2 regions of the Pseudomonas sp. TZ252 genome follow, and region 1 is predicted to be linked to the other one. Evidence: predicted binding sites of a transcription regulator. Region 1 holds the regulator's gene; the other holds the start of a gene.
The links. Region 1 encodes FliA, which starts transcription of late flagellar genes. Its sites were predicted from a motif close to CTAAAGTTTNNNNNNNNNNNGCCGNTAA; they were not measured.
Positions count from the first base shown of each region.

Region 2: the regulator FliA is predicted to act here: its motif matches at 1,412-1,439, upstream of ACYAF3_RS23120 (methyl-accepting chemotaxis protein).

Region 1 is NZ_CM148566.1:53,583-61,429, forward strand. Features, by position in the region: gene ACYAF3_RS00275 (chemotaxis protein CheA) at 1-1,207, opposite strand, end outside; gene ACYAF3_RS00280 (protein phosphatase CheZ) at 1,408-2,196, opposite strand; gene ACYAF3_RS00285 (chemotaxis response regulator CheY) at 2,216-2,590, opposite strand; gene fliA (RNA polymerase sigma factor FliA) at 2,692-3,435, opposite strand; gene fleN (flagellar synthesis regulator FleN) at 3,432-4,274, opposite strand; gene flhF (flagellar biosynthesis protein FlhF) at 4,413-5,702, opposite strand; gene flhA (flagellar biosynthesis protein FlhA) at 5,786-7,847, opposite strand, start outside.
Region 2 is NZ_CM148566.1:4,937,433-4,945,279, reverse strand. Features, by position in the region: gene ACYAF3_RS23120 (methyl-accepting chemotaxis protein) at 1-1,369, opposite strand, end outside; gene ACYAF3_RS23115 (Na+/H+ antiporter family protein) at 1,483-2,808, opposite strand; partial or broken gene ACYAF3_RS23110 (methyl-accepting chemotaxis protein) at 3,067-4,305, shown strand; partial or broken gene ACYAF3_RS23105 (methyl-accepting chemotaxis protein) at 4,675-5,211, shown strand; gene ACYAF3_RS23100 (hypothetical protein) at 5,216-5,524, opposite strand; gene carS (two-component system sensor histidine kinase CarS) at 5,615-6,952, opposite strand; gene carR (two-component system response regulator CarR) at 6,949-7,620, opposite strand; gene ACYAF3_RS23085 (PepSY domain-containing protein) at 7,620-7,847, opposite strand, start outside.

The DNA.
Region 1 (7,847 bases):
CGCCACTGTTCAGGCCCAGGCGCACCAGGCGGTTACGCACCAGCACCAGCTCGCCGACCATGTTCATGATCTCGTCGAGACGCGCCGTATCCACCCGCACGGTGGTCTCCGCCTCGCTTGCCGCGGGCCTGTCGGGCGCCGCCGGACGCGCGGCGGCGGCCTTGGCCGGAGCGACCGGTTTCGCCGCGGGACTCTTCGCCGCGATGTTCTTGGCTACCGCCGCGGCGGCCGCCACGGCCTCGGAGGCGCCGTTGAACTTGCCCTTGCCGTGCAGTTCGTCGAGCAGCGACTCGAACTCGTCGTCGCTGATCTCATCGCCGCCCGCGGCGGCCGGCGCCTTGCCCTGCTCCGCCGGCGCAGCCGCTGGAGCCGCGGCAGCCGGTGCGGCGGGTGTGCCGGCGGCTTCCGGGACATCGCCGAACTTGCCCTTGCCGTGCAGTTCGTCGAGCAGCGCCTCGAACTCGTCGTCGCTGATATCGTCACCAGCGGCAGCCGCGGCCGGCTCGACCGCCTCGGCGGGGACTTGCGCAGGCTCGGCCGAGACCGCCGGCGGCACGAACTTGCCCTTGCCGTGCAACTGGTCGAGCAACGCCTCGAACTCGGCGTCGCTGATCTCGTCGCCAGCGGGAGCCGCGGGCGCTTCTGCAACGGCGGAGGCCGGCGCTTCGTCGCCCTGCAGAGCATCCAGCAACTGCTCGAACTCGTCGTCGGTGATATCGCTGGAGGCACTCTGCGCGGGCGCTTCCGGCGGCGCCGCAGGCTCGGCTGGCGGAACGGCCGCCGGCGGCGCTTGCACAGGTTCCGCGGGCTCGGCGCCCTCGGGCTCGGCCAGGCGGGCAAGGGCCGCCAGCAGCTCGGGCGTCGCCGGGGTCGGTTCGGACTGCTCGCGTACCTGGTCGAACATCGCGTTGACCGTATCCAGCGCCTGCAGCACCACATCCATCAGTTCGGAGCTGACGCGCCGCTCGCCCTTGCGCAGGATATCGAAGACGTTTTCCGCAATGTGGCAGCATTCCACCAGCGCGTTCAGCTGGAGGAAGCCGGCACCGCCCTTGACCGTATGGAACCCACGGAAAATGGCATTGAGCAGGTCCATATCGTCCGGCCGGCTCTCCAGCTCGACCAGTTGCTCGGACAATTGCTCGAGAATCTCGCCGGCCTCAACCAGGAAGTCCTGGAGGATTTCTTCATCGGCGTCGAAGCTCATTCGGCTGCTCCCAGAGACGTGTTACTCGAAAGGATCGGCAGGACCGCTGTCCTGCCGGAAATACCGGCCCGGCTTTCCGGACCGACTTCAGCCCGCCCGCCGGGATCACCGGCATGACGAAGGCTGTGCCAGCAGCCCGCGGATGCCAGCGTTCAATGCTTACTTAACGGCAGCGATGCCGCAGTCTTGAGCCGGGCGGGTCAGAAACCCAGGCTGGACAGCAGATCGTCCACGTCATCCTGCCCGGACACCACATCCTCTCGTTTTTCCGCGGCGACCTGCGGCCCCTCGCCCTTGGCCGAACGCTCCAGCGCGGCCTGGTGGCGCATGCTCACGTGGTCGTGCTCGATCCCGGCGTAACGGTCCACCTGGCCGGCCATCCAGACCAGCTTCACGAGGTTGCTCTCGACCTCGGTGACCAGCTTGGTGACACGCTTGATCACCTGGCCGGTCAGGTCCTGGTAATCCTGCGCCAGCAGGATGTCATTGAGCTGCGAGGACAACTGGCCGGCGTTCTCGCCGCTGCGCACGAGGAACTGTTCGATGCGCTTGGCCAGCTCGCGGAAGCCGTCAGCGTCGATTTCCCGGCGCATGAAGCGTTGCCACTCCTGGTGCAGCTCCCGCGAATCGTCGCCCAACTGGTTGACCAGCGGGGCGCTCTGCTCCACCAGGTCCATGGTCCGGTTGGCGGCCTTCTCGGTCATTTCCACCACGTAGGAAAGACGATCGGTGGCATCGGCGATCTGCGACATTTCCTGCGCGTGGGGGGAATGCGGGTCGATCTGGAAATCGACGATGGCGTTGTGCAGTTCGCGGGTCAGCTTGCCCACTTCCTGGTAGAGGCCACGGTCCCTGGCCTGGCTGAGCTCCTGGATCAATTGCACCGCCTGCTGGAAGTGCCCCCGTTCGAGACAGTCCACCAGTTCGCGCGCATGTTTTTTCAGGGTCGATTCGAATTCGTCGCCCGTGGAATCGTTACCAAGCACCATGACACCCTCTTGGCCGGCTTCAGCCGTTGACCCGCTCGAAAATCTTCTCGATCTTTTCCTTCAGGACCTGAGCGGTGAAGGGTTTGACCACATAGCCGTTGACCCCGGCCTGGGCCGCTTCGATGATCTGGTCGCGCTTGGCCTCGGCGGTGACCATCAGCACCGGCAGATGCTTGAGGCGCTCGTCGGCGCGAACCGCGCGCAGCAGATCGATGCCGGTCATGCCCGGCATGTTCCAGTCGGTGACGAGAAAGTCGAAATTGCCGCTGTGCAGCATCGGCAGCGCCGTGGTGCCGTCGTCGGCCTCGGCGGTATTGGTGAAGCCCAAGTCCCGCAAGAGGTTCTTGATGATGCGTCTCATCGTGGAAAAGTCGTCCACGATGAGAATTTTCATGTTCTTGTCCAAGTAAACCTCCGTACAGACCAGAGCGCGCCCCAGGGGACGCGCCACACATTCTTTTGCGTTAACGGTTACAAGCTGCGGTCGAGGCCGGTTCAGGCCGACCGCCAATCGGCCAGGCGCGCGCGCAAACGCGCGGCGCACTGGCTGTGCAACTGGCTGACCCGCGATTCGCTGACGCCCAGTACCTCGCCGATCTCCTTGAGGTTGAGTTCCTCGTCGTAATACAACGCCAGCACCAGGCGCTCGCGCTCCGGCAACTTGGCGATGGCATCCGCCAGGGCCGCCTGGAAACGTTCGTCGAGCAGGCCGTGGATCGGTTCGTTGTGACTGAGGCTGGTGTCTTCCGGCAATCCATGTTCGCCGTCCTGCAACAGGTCGTCGAAGCTGTACAGGCGGCTGCCCTGCGTGTCGCTGAGGATGCCGTAGTAATCTTCGAGGCTCAATTGGAGTTCGGCAGCAACTTCGTGATCTTTAGCGTCGCGTCCGGTTCTCGCCTCGATCGCGCGGATCGCGTCGGTCACCATGCGCGTGTTGCGGTGCACCGAACGCGGCGCCCAGTCGCCCTTGCGGACCTCGTCGAGCATGGCCCCGCGGATGCGGATGCCGGCATAGGTCTCGAAGCTGGCGCCCTTGCCGGCGTCGTATTTCTTCGCGGCCTCGAGCAGGCCGATCATGCCGGCCTGCATCAGGTCCTCCACCTGCACGCTGGCCGGCAGGCGGCCGAGCAGGTGATAGGCGATGCGCTTGACCAGTGGTGCGTAACGCTGGATCAGTTGCTCCTGGGAGTTCTGCGCTTGCGCCTTGCTATACATACGCACTCCAGAGGCCGCTGTCATACGGCCGAACCTGTCGCGGGGTGTTGGACCAGTCGTTCGACGAAGAACTCCAGGTGCCCGCGCGGGTTGGCCGGCAGCGGCCAGCTATCGACCTTCTGCGCGACCGCCTTGAAGGCCAGGGACGCCTTCGAGCGGGGGAATGCCTCGTATACGGCTCGCTGTTTCTGCACGGCCTTGCGTACCGACTCGTCGTAAGGGATGACACCTACATACTGTAGTGCGACGTCGAGGAAACGGTCAGTGACCTTGGTCAGTTTGGCGAACAGGTTGCGTCCTTCCTGCGGGCTGTGGGCCATGTTGGCCAGGACCCGGAAGCGGGTCATGCCGTGGTCGCGGTTGAGCAGTTTGATCAGGGCGTAGGCATCGGTGATCGAGGTCGGCTCGTCGCAGACGACCAGCAGCACCTCCTGCGCGGCGCGGACGAAACTGACCACCGAATCGCCGATCCCGGCGGCAGTGTCGACGACCAGGACATCGAGGTTGTCGCTGATATCGCTGAACGCCTGGATCAGCCCCGCATGCTGCATCGGCGAGAGGTGCACCATGCTCTGCGTGCCGGAGGCCGCGGGAACGATGCGCACGCCACCGGGACCGAGGAGGAGGACATCGCGCAGTTCGCAGCGTCCCTCGATCACGTCGGCCAGGGTGCGCTTGGGCGTGAGTCCCAGCAGGACGTCGACGTTGGCCAGGCCGAGGTCGGCATCCAGCAGCATGACGCGACGGCCGAGATCGGCCAGAGCCAGTGCCAGGTTCACCGACACATTGGTCTTGCCGACGCCGCCCTTGCCGCCAGTTACTGCGATCACCTGTACGGGATGCATGCTACCCATCTGCTTCATACCTTGTGTTGTCGTCTTCCCGGAACGCCCCTTCCAGCGCTCTCCGGTATTGGCGGGAACGATGCGCCATCGCTCCCGGCCCGGCGGAAGCCACCTTCGCTTCCGTCACCCGCGCCACGCGCGGTTCTTCCCACATCCTCAGCCGGCACGCCGCGCCGGTTGCTGGTAGAGCCCGGCGAACATCTCGGCCATGGCGTCCTCGCTGGGCTCTTCCGGTGCCTGCAGGCTCACCGCCCGGCTGACCAGTTGGTGACTGCGCGCCACCTGCAGGTCGTCCGGAATCCGCGGCCCATCCGCCAGATAGGCTACCGGGAGACGCTGGGCGATAGCCAGCGCCATCGATTCACCGAGGCTGCCCGCCTCGTCCAGCTTAGTCAGGATGCAGCCCGCCAGCCCGCAGTGCCGATAGGTCTGGTAGGCCGACTTGAGCACCTGGCTCTGGCTGGTGGTGGCCATCACCAGGTAATTCTTCACGTTCAGGCTCGGCGACGCCAGTGCCTCGAGCTGCATGCGCAATGCCGGGTCGCTGGCCGGCAGGCCGGCGGTATCGATCAGCACCATGCGCTTGCGCGCCAGCGGCGCCAGGGCCTGGATCAGCGACTGGCCGGGATCGACCAGGGTCACCGGTACGTTGAGGATCCGACCGAGGGTCTTGATCTGCTCCTGGGCGCCGATCCGGTAGCTGTCCATGCTCACCAGCGCCAGGCTCTGGGCGCCGTACTTGAGGACGTAGCGCGCGGCCATCTTCGCCAGGGTGGTGGTCTTGCCGGCACCTGCCGGGCCGACCAGGGCCAGTACGCCGCCCGCGTCGAGCGGGTCCTGCTCGGGGGTCTGCACGGCACGCGACAGGTGCGCCAACAGCATGCGCCAGGCCTGGCGCGTATCGCCCACCGCGGCGACCCGCTCCAGCAACGGCTTGCTCAGCTCCGCCGGCAAGCCCATGCGCTGCAGGCGCCGCCAGAGATTGGCCTGCTGCGGACGCTGGTGCTGCAACTGGCCCCAGGCGATGGAACCCAGTTGTACCTCGATCAGCTCGCGCAGGCCGTTCAGTTCGAAACGCATTGCCTCGAGGGTCTGGCCGCCCGCCTGGGGCTTGGCCTGCGCCGCCGTCATGGACTCGGCCAGGGACGGACGCGCCGGCTTCTCCTCGGCGAACAATTGACGGTCCTTGCGCTGGGTTTCCGCCGGACGCGCCGTCAACTCGGCGCGCGCCTCTGCGATCCGCGCCTGGGTCTTGCGCAGCTCCACTTCCAGCGCCGGGTTGGGCTTGCTCGGCGCCGGCGGGGCCTGGTAATCCAGCGCCGCGGTCAGCTCGATGCCGCCGGCGACCCGGCGGTTGCCGAGAATCGCGGCGTCCGGACCCAGTTCGTCGCGGACCAGTTTCATGGCCTGGCGCATATCGGCGGCGAAGAAGCGTTTGACTTGCATTGCCCGAACCCCTCAGTTCAGTAGTCTTGCCGGCAACCTCAGGTTGCCCGGTGTGCCGGCCCTGGAGCCGGCGCAGCCCTCGTTCAGTTCTGTCCCACCGTCGCGACGATGGTGACTTGCTTGTTGTCCGGGATTTCCTGGTAGGCCAGCACATGCATGCTGGGCACCGCCATCCGCGCGAAGCGCGACATCATCGAGCGGATCGGTCCGGCAACCAGCAGGATCGCCGGCTTACCGAGCATCTCCTGGCGTTGCGCGCTCTCGATCAGCGAGCGTTGCAGCTTCTCGGCCATCCCCGGCTCCAGCAACATGCCGTCCTCGGAGCCTTGTCCGGCCTTCTGCATGCTGTTCAGCAAAATCTGTTCCAACCTCGGCTCGAGCGTGATCACAGGCAGCTCCGGCTCAAGCCCGACAATGCTTTGCACGATTGCGCGGGACAACGCGACGCGAACCGCGGCGACCATCGCGCCGGGATCTTGACTCCGTGGAGCGACGTTGGCGATGGCCTCGGCGATGGTACGGATGTCGCGCACCGGCACCTGCTCCTGGAGCAGCGCCTGCAGGACCTTGAGCAGGGTGGACAGGGAAATCAGCCCCGGCACCAGCTCTTCCGCCAGCTTCGGCGAGCTGCGCGCGAGCAATTGCAGGAGCTGTTGCACTTCTTCATGGCCCAGCAGCTCGTGGGCGTGCTTGTGCAGCACCTGGTTCAGGTGAGTGGCGACCACGGTGCTCGCATCCACCACGGTGTAGCCCAGCGACTGCGCCTGGTCGCGCTGGCCGGGCTCGATCCATACCGCCTCCAGGCCGAAGGCCGGGTCCTTGCCGGCGATGCCGTTGAGGCTGCCGAATACCTGGCCGGGGTTGATCGCCAGCTCGCGATCGGGATAGATCTCCGCTTCGGCCACGCTGACCCCCATCAGGGTCAGACGGTAGGCGTTGGGCAGCAGGTCGAGGTTGTCGCGGATGTGCACCGAGGGCATCAGGAAGCCCAGCTCCTGGGACAGCTTCTTGCGTACGCCCTTGATCCGCGCCAGCAGTTGCCCGCCCTGGTTGCGGTCGACCAGCGGGATCAGCCGGTAGCCGACTTCCAGGCCGACCATGTCCACCGGGGTGACGTCGTCCCAACCCAGTTCCTTGACCTCCTGGGCGCGCTGCGCCGGCAGCAGCTCCTGCTGGCGCTGCACCTCCTGCTCGGCGACCTGCTTGGCCTTGTTCTGCCGGTGCCAGATCCAGTAGGCGGCAGCGCCGGCCAGGGCGCCGAGGCCGATGAAGGAAACATGCGGCATGCCCGGCACGGCGCCCATGGCGATCAGGATCGCCGCGGAAATCGCCAGCGCCTTGGGCGAGGCGAACATCTGCCGGTTGACCTGCTGGCCCATGTCCTCGGAACTGGAGACCCGCGTCACCATGATCGCCGCCGCAGTCGACAGCAGCAGCGACGGCAGTTGTGCCACCAGGCCGTCACCGATGGTCAGCAGGGCGTAGACCTTGCCGGCGTCGCCGAAGGACATCGAATGCTGGATCATGCCGATGGCGACGCCGCCGATCAGGTTGATGAAGAGAATCAGCAGGCCGGCGATGGCGTCGCCGCGGACGAACTTGCTGGCACCGTCCATCGAACCGTAGAAGTCGGCCTCCTGGGCCACCTCGCTGCGGCGCTTCTTGGCTTCCTCCTGCTCGATCAGGCCGGCGTTGAGGTCGGCGTCGATGGCCATCTGCTTGCCGGGCATGGCATCCAGGGTGAAGCGCGCGCTGACTTCGGAAATCCGCCCGGCGCCCTTGGTCACCACCACGAAGTTGATGATCATGAGGATCGCGAACACCACCACCCCGACCACGTAGTTGCCGCCGATCACCACTTCGCCGAAGGCCTGGATCACCTTGCCTGCGGCGCCATGGCCGTCGTGGCCGTGGAGCAGCACCACGCGGGTCGAGGCAACGTTCAGCGCCAGGCGCAACAGGGTCGCCACCAGCAGGATGGTCGGGAACACGGCGAAGTCCAGCGGCCGCAGGGCGTACACGCAGACCAGCAGGACGACGATGGACAGGGCGATGTTGAAGGTGAACAGCACGTCCAGCAGGAATGGCGGGATCGGCAGGGTCATCATCGCCAGCATGGCCAGCAGCAGGACCGGCACGCCGAGG
Region 2 (7,847 bases), 1.6 Mb from region 1:
CCTGCTGCAGGCGATCGATCATGCCCTGGATTTCCTGGGTACTCTGCTGGGTGCGGCTGGCCAGCGCCCGCACTTCGTCGGCGACCACCGCAAAGCCACGTCCGGCCTCGCCGGCACGGGCCGCCTCGATGGCCGCGTTGAGCGCCAGCAGGTTGGTCTGTTCGGCAATGGAGCGGATCACCCCGAGCACACTGACGATGGATTGCACGTCCTGCTGCAGGCTATCCAGAGAAGTCCCGCTGTCGCGGATCTCGTCCACCAGCGCGTGGATGCGCTCGATGCTGCCGTCCACCACTCGCTTGGCCGCCTGGCCTTCGTGGTCGGTCTGCTGCGCGGCCTCGGCGGCGCGCTGGGCGCTCTGCGCCACTTCATGGGCGGCGGCGGACATCTCGTTGATCGCGGTGGCGACCTGGTCGGTCTCGTGGCGCTGGCGCTCCATGGCCTGCTCGGAACGCTCGGCCTGGGCCGACATCTGCTCCACCAGTTGCTTGAGGTCGCCGGTCATCCCGGCGATCTGCCGCACCAGACCGTGGATCTTCTCGACGAAGCGGTTGAAGGAACCGGCCAGCTCGCCCAGCTCGTCGTAGCTGGTCACCGGTAGGCGACGGGTCAGGTCGCCTTCGCCGGCGGCGATGTCATCGAGGTTCTGGCGGATCTGGTGCAACGGCCGCAGCATCGCGTTGGCCACCGCCAGGCCGATCACCAGCAGGACCACCAGAAGGACGCCGGCGATCCCCACGATACTGGCGATCAGGGTGCCGATACGCTCGTCGATGTCCTGCTTGATTTCCACCAACTGGGCCTCGACGCCGTCGAGGTTGATCGCCGAGCCGATAACCATGTCCCACTTCGGCAGGTACAGGGTGTAGGACAGCTTGGGCACCATGACGCTCTCGTTGCCCGGCAGCGGCGAGGTATAGGTCACGTAGTGGCTGCCGTTGCGGCCGGCCTCCACCAGTTCGCGGTTGAGGTAGACGCCGCTGGGATCGCGGCGGTCGCGGAAGCTCTTGCCGACGTCCACCGGGCTGTCGCCGCGAAACAGGCGCACCACCTGGGAGTCGTAGCCGAAGATATAGCCGTCCTTGCCGTACTTGATCTTCGACAGGCGCGCGATGGCCTCGGCGCGGGCATTCAGGTCGCCGTTGGCCGAGCGGTCGTACTCGGCCTGGATACTGCCCATGGCGATCTGCACGTAGTGCTCGAGTTCGGCACGACGGTCGCCGAGCAGGCGCTCGCGGGTATCCTTGACTTCGGCATCAGCCTGTTTTTTCAGGATCAGCACCGCTCCGCCGCTGAGCACCAGGGCGAAGAGCAGCACCGGCACCATGGCCAGCAGGAGGACTTTGGATTTCAGGGTCAGACGCATCATCAACTCCTAGCATGACGCCCAATAAAAAACGGGATTCCCGTTTCATCGGCAATCCCGTCGGAAGCTTAAGCGGCCGGCCCGACATTCCGTCAGGCGACCGCCCGAGATGGAACTCAGAGCAACATCGCGGCGGCCCAGCCGAACACCAGCAACGGCAGGTTGTAGTGCAGGAAGGTCGGCACCACGGTGTCCCAGATGTGATTGTGCTGGCCGTCGACGTTGAGCCCGGAGGTCGGCCCAAGGGTCGAGTCCGACGCCGGAGAACCTGCATCCCCCAGCGCGCCGGCGGTGCCGACGATGCTGACGATGGCCAGCGGGCTGAAGCCCAGTTGCACCGCCAGCGGGACGAAGATCGCGGCGATGATCGGCACGGTGGAGAACGACGAGCCGATGCCCATGGTGACCAGCAGGCCGACCAGCAGCATCAGCATGGCGCCGACCGCCTTGCTGTTGCCGATCCAGGCCACCGAGGCGTCGACCAGGCTCTGCACCTCGCCGGTGGCCTTCATCACCTCGGCGAAACCGGCCGCGGCGATCATGATGAAACCGATGGTGGCCATCATCTTCATGCCTTCGGTGAACAGGTCGTCGGTCTCCTTCCAGCGCACCACGCCGGACAGCGAGAAGACCACGAAACCGACCAGCGCGCCGATGATCATCGAGTCCAGCCACAGCTGTGCGACGAACGCGGCGACGATGGATACCCCGGCCACCGCCAGGCTCTTCGGGTTGTAGCTGACATCGACGCGTTCGGCCTGCTCGATCCGCTGCAAGTCGTAGACGCGCTTGCGGCGGTAGCTGAACAGCACCGCGATGAGCAACCCGGCGAGCATGCCCAGGGCTGGGATGAACATGGCGTGGGTGACGTTGATCCCGCTGACGTCGACGCCGTTGCGCGCCACGTTGGCCAGCAGGATTTCATTGAGGAAGATGTTGCCGAAGCCCACCGGCAGGAACATGTACGGGGTGATCAGGCCGAAGGTGATGACGCAGGCGATCAATCGCCGGTCGATCTGCAGCTTGCTCAGCACATAGAGCAGCGGCGGCACCAGCAGCGGGATGAAGGCGATATGGATCGGCAGGATATTCTGCGAGGATACCGCCACGCAGAGCAGCAGGCCGACCAGGATCCACTTGAACGCACCGGCGCCCTTGCCCTGCTCGTCGTGCCGGCCGAGCAGCGCCAGGACCTTGTCGGCCAGCGCATGGGCCACGCCGGAGCGAGCGATGGCCACGGCGAAGGCGCCGAGCATGGCGTACGACAGGGCCACCGTGGCGCCGCCGCCGAGGCCGCCGTTGAAGGCCTTGAGAGTCCCCTCCAGGCCTAGGCCACCGAACAGTCCGCCGACCACCGCGCCGATGATCAGCGCCAGCACGACATGCACACGGCAAAGGCTGAGGACGAGCATCAGTGCGACCGCCAGCACCACTGCGTTCATCGTTGAACTCCTTGCAAATGAAACGAACCCGGCCGCCTGCGACCGAAAAAAGGGGCGTACTCTGCTACAGCCATCCCCGCCTGTCAAAGCCGCGCATGGGCGAATGTCGCCTGGTTATAAACCGTTGTGCACGGTTCTTGCGTGCGATTCGCCGAACGACGGCAATCCGGCGCCAGCGAACGGACCGTCGTCAAGAATGGGCGAGCCCTGCCGATAAGCCTTGGGCCCCCGCAGTTTCTTCGTACAAGGACCCCTCCCATGTTCCTTCGCCGCCTGTCCATCCAATGGAAGATCACCCTGCTGGCAGGCCTCTGCCTGCTCGGCGTGGTCGCCTTGCTGGTCGGCCTTTCGGTCTACCGCATGCAGCACAGCAGCGTGCTGGTGAAAAGCGCCAGTACGCAGATGCTCGACGAATCGGCGCGCCTGCGCCTGGAAGCCCGCGGGGAATTGCAGGCGTTACGCATCCAGCGCTATTTCATGGATGCCTTCCAGTACGGCAAGGGCTTCTCCCGGCAGATCCTGTTCCTCCGCGACCAGGCGCAGAAGCGCTTCCTCGATGCCTACGACCTGCGCGAAGACCTGACCCGCCAGGTGCGCACCGCGCTCGCCGCCAATCCCGAGGTGCTCGGCCTGTACGTGGTCTTCGAACCCAATGCGCTGGACGGCAAGGACGAACTGTTCGTCGACCAGCCCGCCCTGGGCAGCAACGACAAGGGACGCTTCTCCCTGTACTGGGCGCAGGCCACGCCGGGACAGCTGGAATCCGAGTCGATGATCGAGTCCGAACTCGCCGACACCAGCAGCGGGCCCAGCGGCGCGGCCTACAACGCCTGGTACACCTGCCCGAAGGAAAGCGGGCAACCCTGCGTGCTCGATCCTTACTTCGACAAGGTCGGCGAACGCCAACTGCTGATGACCAGCATCGCCTTTCCCCTCGAACTGGATGGCAAGGTGATCGGCGTGATGGGCCTGGACATCAACCTGAGCAACCTGCAGGCGCTCAGCGAACAGGGCAACCGCGAACTCTACGACGGCGTCGGCCAGGTCGGCATCCTCAGCCCGGCCGGGCTGTTCGCCGGCAACAGCCGCGACGCCGGCCTGCTCGGCAAGAACCTGGTCAAGGCGGATCCGCAGCACGCCGGCGAACTCCTGCAACTGCTGGCCGCCGGCAAGAGCCGGTTGTTCAACGAGAACGACGACCTCAAGGTGCTGCAACCGTTGCAGCCGATTCCCGGCGCCAAGCCCTGGGGCGTGCTCCTCGAAGTGCCGAAGAGCGCCCTGCTCGGCCCGGCCCTGGCGCTGGAGCGGCAACTGGACGACATGCGTCGCGAAGGCACCTGGGTCGAACTGGGCCTCGGCCTCGGCGCCGCGGTGCTCGGCCTGCTGGTGCTGTGGCTGAGCGCCCGCGGCGTGACCCGGCCGATCCTCGGCGTCGCCCACATGCTGCGCGACATCGCCAGCGGCGAAGGCGACCTGACCCAGCGTCTGCCGCACACCGGGCGCGACGAGCTGGGCGAACTGGCCGGTTGGTTCAACCGTTTTCTCGACAAGCTGCAGCCGATCATCCGCGACGTGAAGGTCTCGGTGCGCGATGCGCGCAGTACCGCCGACCAGTCGGCGGCGATTTCCAGCCAGACCAGCGCCGGCATGCAGCAGCAGTTCCGCGAGATCGACCAGGTCGCCACCGCATCCCACGAGATGACCGCCACTGCCCAGGACGTCGCCCGTAGCGCCGCCCAGGCCGCCGACGCCGCGCGCGGTGCCGACCAGGCGACCCGCGACGGCCTGGCGCTGATCGACCGCACCACACAGAGCATCGACAGCCTGGCCGCCAACCTGACCAGCGCCATGGGCCAGGTCGAGCAACTGGCCAGCAGCAGCGAGGAAATCGGTTCGGTGCTGGAAGTGATCCGCGCCATCGCCGAGCAGACCAACCTGCTGGCGCTCAACGCGGCCATCGAGGCGGCCCGCGCCGGCGACGCCGGCCGCGGCTTCGCGGTGGTCGCCGACGAAGTGCGCAACCTCGCCCGGCGCACCCAGGACTCGGTGGAACAGATCCGCGGGGTGATCGAAGGCCTGCAACAGGGCACCCGCGACGTGGTCGACGCCATGCATGGCAGCCATCGCCAGGCCCAGGGCAGCGTCGAGCAGGTGGATGAAGCGGTGGCCGCGCTGCAACGGATCGGCGAGGCGGTGACGGTGATCAACGACATGAATCTACAGATTGCCAGCGCCGCCGAGGAACAGAGCTCGGTAGCCGAGGAGATCAACCGCAATGTCGCGGCGATCCGTGACGTCACCGAGTCGCTGTCGAGCCAGGCCGAGGAATCGGCCCAGGTCAGTCAGTCGCTGAACCGCCTGGCCAACCACCAGCAGGGCCTGATGGAACAGTTCAAGGCCTGACCGTTCACGGCCTGAATAGCGCCGGGGGGCCGTAGGTCCCCCAGATCGCCAGGCGGGCCAGCGAGCGCAGCCAGCCACGCAGACGCGCCGGGGCTCCCGCCTCGGCCACCTTCGCTGCCGCTGTCCCGGCCTGTCGCGGCTCGCCGCGCTCGCTGCGCAACGCGTTTTCCACGGCCTGCTCGTAGCGAGCCTGCGCGAGTAACCGCGGCGACCGCCCCTCCTCTCGCTGTCCACTGGACTCGCCCAACAGGAACACCAGCACCGGCAGCATCAGCGCCCAGCGCCAGCGGCCCGTACTCGTCCGCCGTTTCATCGTCCAAGACCTCCTTGCAAGAAGCCCGGGATGCTAGGGAAAGCGCAGGAGGAAATCTTGCCGGGACTGTCGGCAAATGGTGAAGAACTGTTAAGCCCTGGCGGCGCGGCCGCTCTTCTGCAACGGCAACTCGACGCTCACCCGCAGGCCGCCCAGCGGGCTGTCCTCGAGACTCAGGCGGCCACCGCAGGCCTCGGCGATGTCGCGCGCGATGCCCAGGCCCAGGCCATGGCCGCTGACCTGCTCGTCGAGCCGGGTACCCCGCTCGAGCACCGCCTGGCGCTGGTCGGGGAGGATGCCGGGGCCGTCATCGTCGACCTTCAGGCGGACCATGCCCTCGCCCTGCGCGACAGTCAGGCGGACTTCGCTATCGGCCCACTTGCAGGCGTTGTCCAGCAGATTGCCGAGCATCTCCAGCAGGTCCTCGCGGTCCCATGGCAGGCGCAGCCCCGGTGGCGCGCTCCAGCTCACCTGCAGGTGCGGGCCGTGGATCAGGCGCAGGGTGTCGCACAGCGACGGCAACTCCTCGGCGCAATCGAAATGTGCGCCAGGCAGCGCTTCGCCGACCAGGCGCGCCTTGCCCAACTCGCGACCGAGGCGCTGCTGGATCTGTTCCAGCTGTTCGCGCAGGACCTGTTGCAACTCCGGCTGGCGCGCCATCTCCTCGCGCTCGGCGAGGCTGACCAGCACCGCCAGCGGCGTCTTCAGGGCGTGACCGAGGTTGCCCAGGGCGTTGCGCGAACGCTTCAGGGTCTCCTCGGTGTGCGCCAGCAGGTGGTTGATCTGCTCCACCAGCGGCTCCAGTTCCTCGGGAGCCTGGTTGTCCAGTTGGCTACGCTGGCCCTGCTGCAGCTGGGCGATCTGCAGGCGCACCTCCTCCAGCGGACGCAGCGAACGACGCACGGTCAGGCGCTGCAACAGCAATACCAGGAGCAGCGCCAGGGCGCCGGCGCCCAGACCCATCCACTGCACACGGGCGAAGCTTTCCAGGATCGGCGTATAGTCCTGCGCCACCACGATCCGCAGCTTCTGGCCCATGCGCTTGTAGTGGCCGCGGAACACCAGCAGTCGCTGCTCCTCGGGCCCATCGACCAGGCCCTGCACCAGCCCTTTCTTGTGCGGCACTTCCAGCTCGCTGTCCCACAGGGAGCGTGAGCGCCAGGTGTCCTTTTCCAGCTCGATGACGAAATAGCGCCCGGAATACGGGCGCTGGAACGCCGGGTTGAGGCGTTGCTCGTCCAGTTGCATGCCGTTCGGCCCGCGCACCATGGCCACCAGCAGGTTCTCCGCCTCCTCGCGCAGATTGCCGGCGAAATAGCGCCGCAGGCCCTGGTCGAACAGCCACAGGCCGGTCTGCGCGAGGACCAGCCCGACCACCAGCAGCACCGCGAACAGGCCGACGCTCAGGCGCCGCTGGATCGACCTCATCCGGCGGCCACCCCGGCGTAGCGGTAGCCCTGGCCACGGCGGGTCTCGATCACCTCGCGGCCGAGCTTGCGCCGCAGGTGGTTGACGTGGACCTCGATGACGTTGGAATCGCGTTCGGTCTCGCCGTCGTACAGATGCTCGGCCAGGTGCCCCTTGGACAGGACCTGGCCGGGGTGCAGCATGAAATAGCGCAGCAGGCGGAATTCGGCGGCGGTCAGGTCGACGTCGGCGCCGTTCAGGCACACGCACTGGCGCTGCTCGTCCAGGCGCAGCCCGGCGGCCTCCAGCTGGCTCTGGTTGGCCAGCCCATGGGCGCGGCGCAACAGGGCCTGGATGCGCAAGGCCAGCTCTTCCGGATGGAACGGCTTGGTCAGGTAGTCGTCGGCACCGGCCTTGAGCCCATCGATGCGTTCGGCCCAGGAACCGCGCGCGGTGAGGATCAGCACCGGAGTCGCGAGTCCCAGCCCACGCCACTCCTGGAGTATCTCCAGGCCGGGACGCCCGGGCAGGCCGAGGTCGAGGATGATCAGATCGTAGGGCTCGCTGGCGCCCTGCACCGCCGCGTCGCGGCCGTCGGCCAGCCAGTCCACCGCGTAGCCCTGGCGGGTCAGGCTGGCCATCAGTTCATCGGCCAGGGGAACGTGATCCTCAACCAGCAGCAACCGCATCAGTCGTCTTCCTCGTCCTTCAGGATGCGGCCGTTGCGGGCATCCAGTTCCAGTTCACGCACGACGCCGTCGCGGGTGAGCAGCTCCACCTCGTAGACATACACGTCGTCTTCCTCTTCCAGCTCGACCTCCAGCAGGCGCGCCCCGGGGTAACGCCCCAGGGCTTCCTGCATGAGGGATTCGAGCGGCTGTATCACACCGTCCTGGCGCAGGCGCAGGACCTCGTC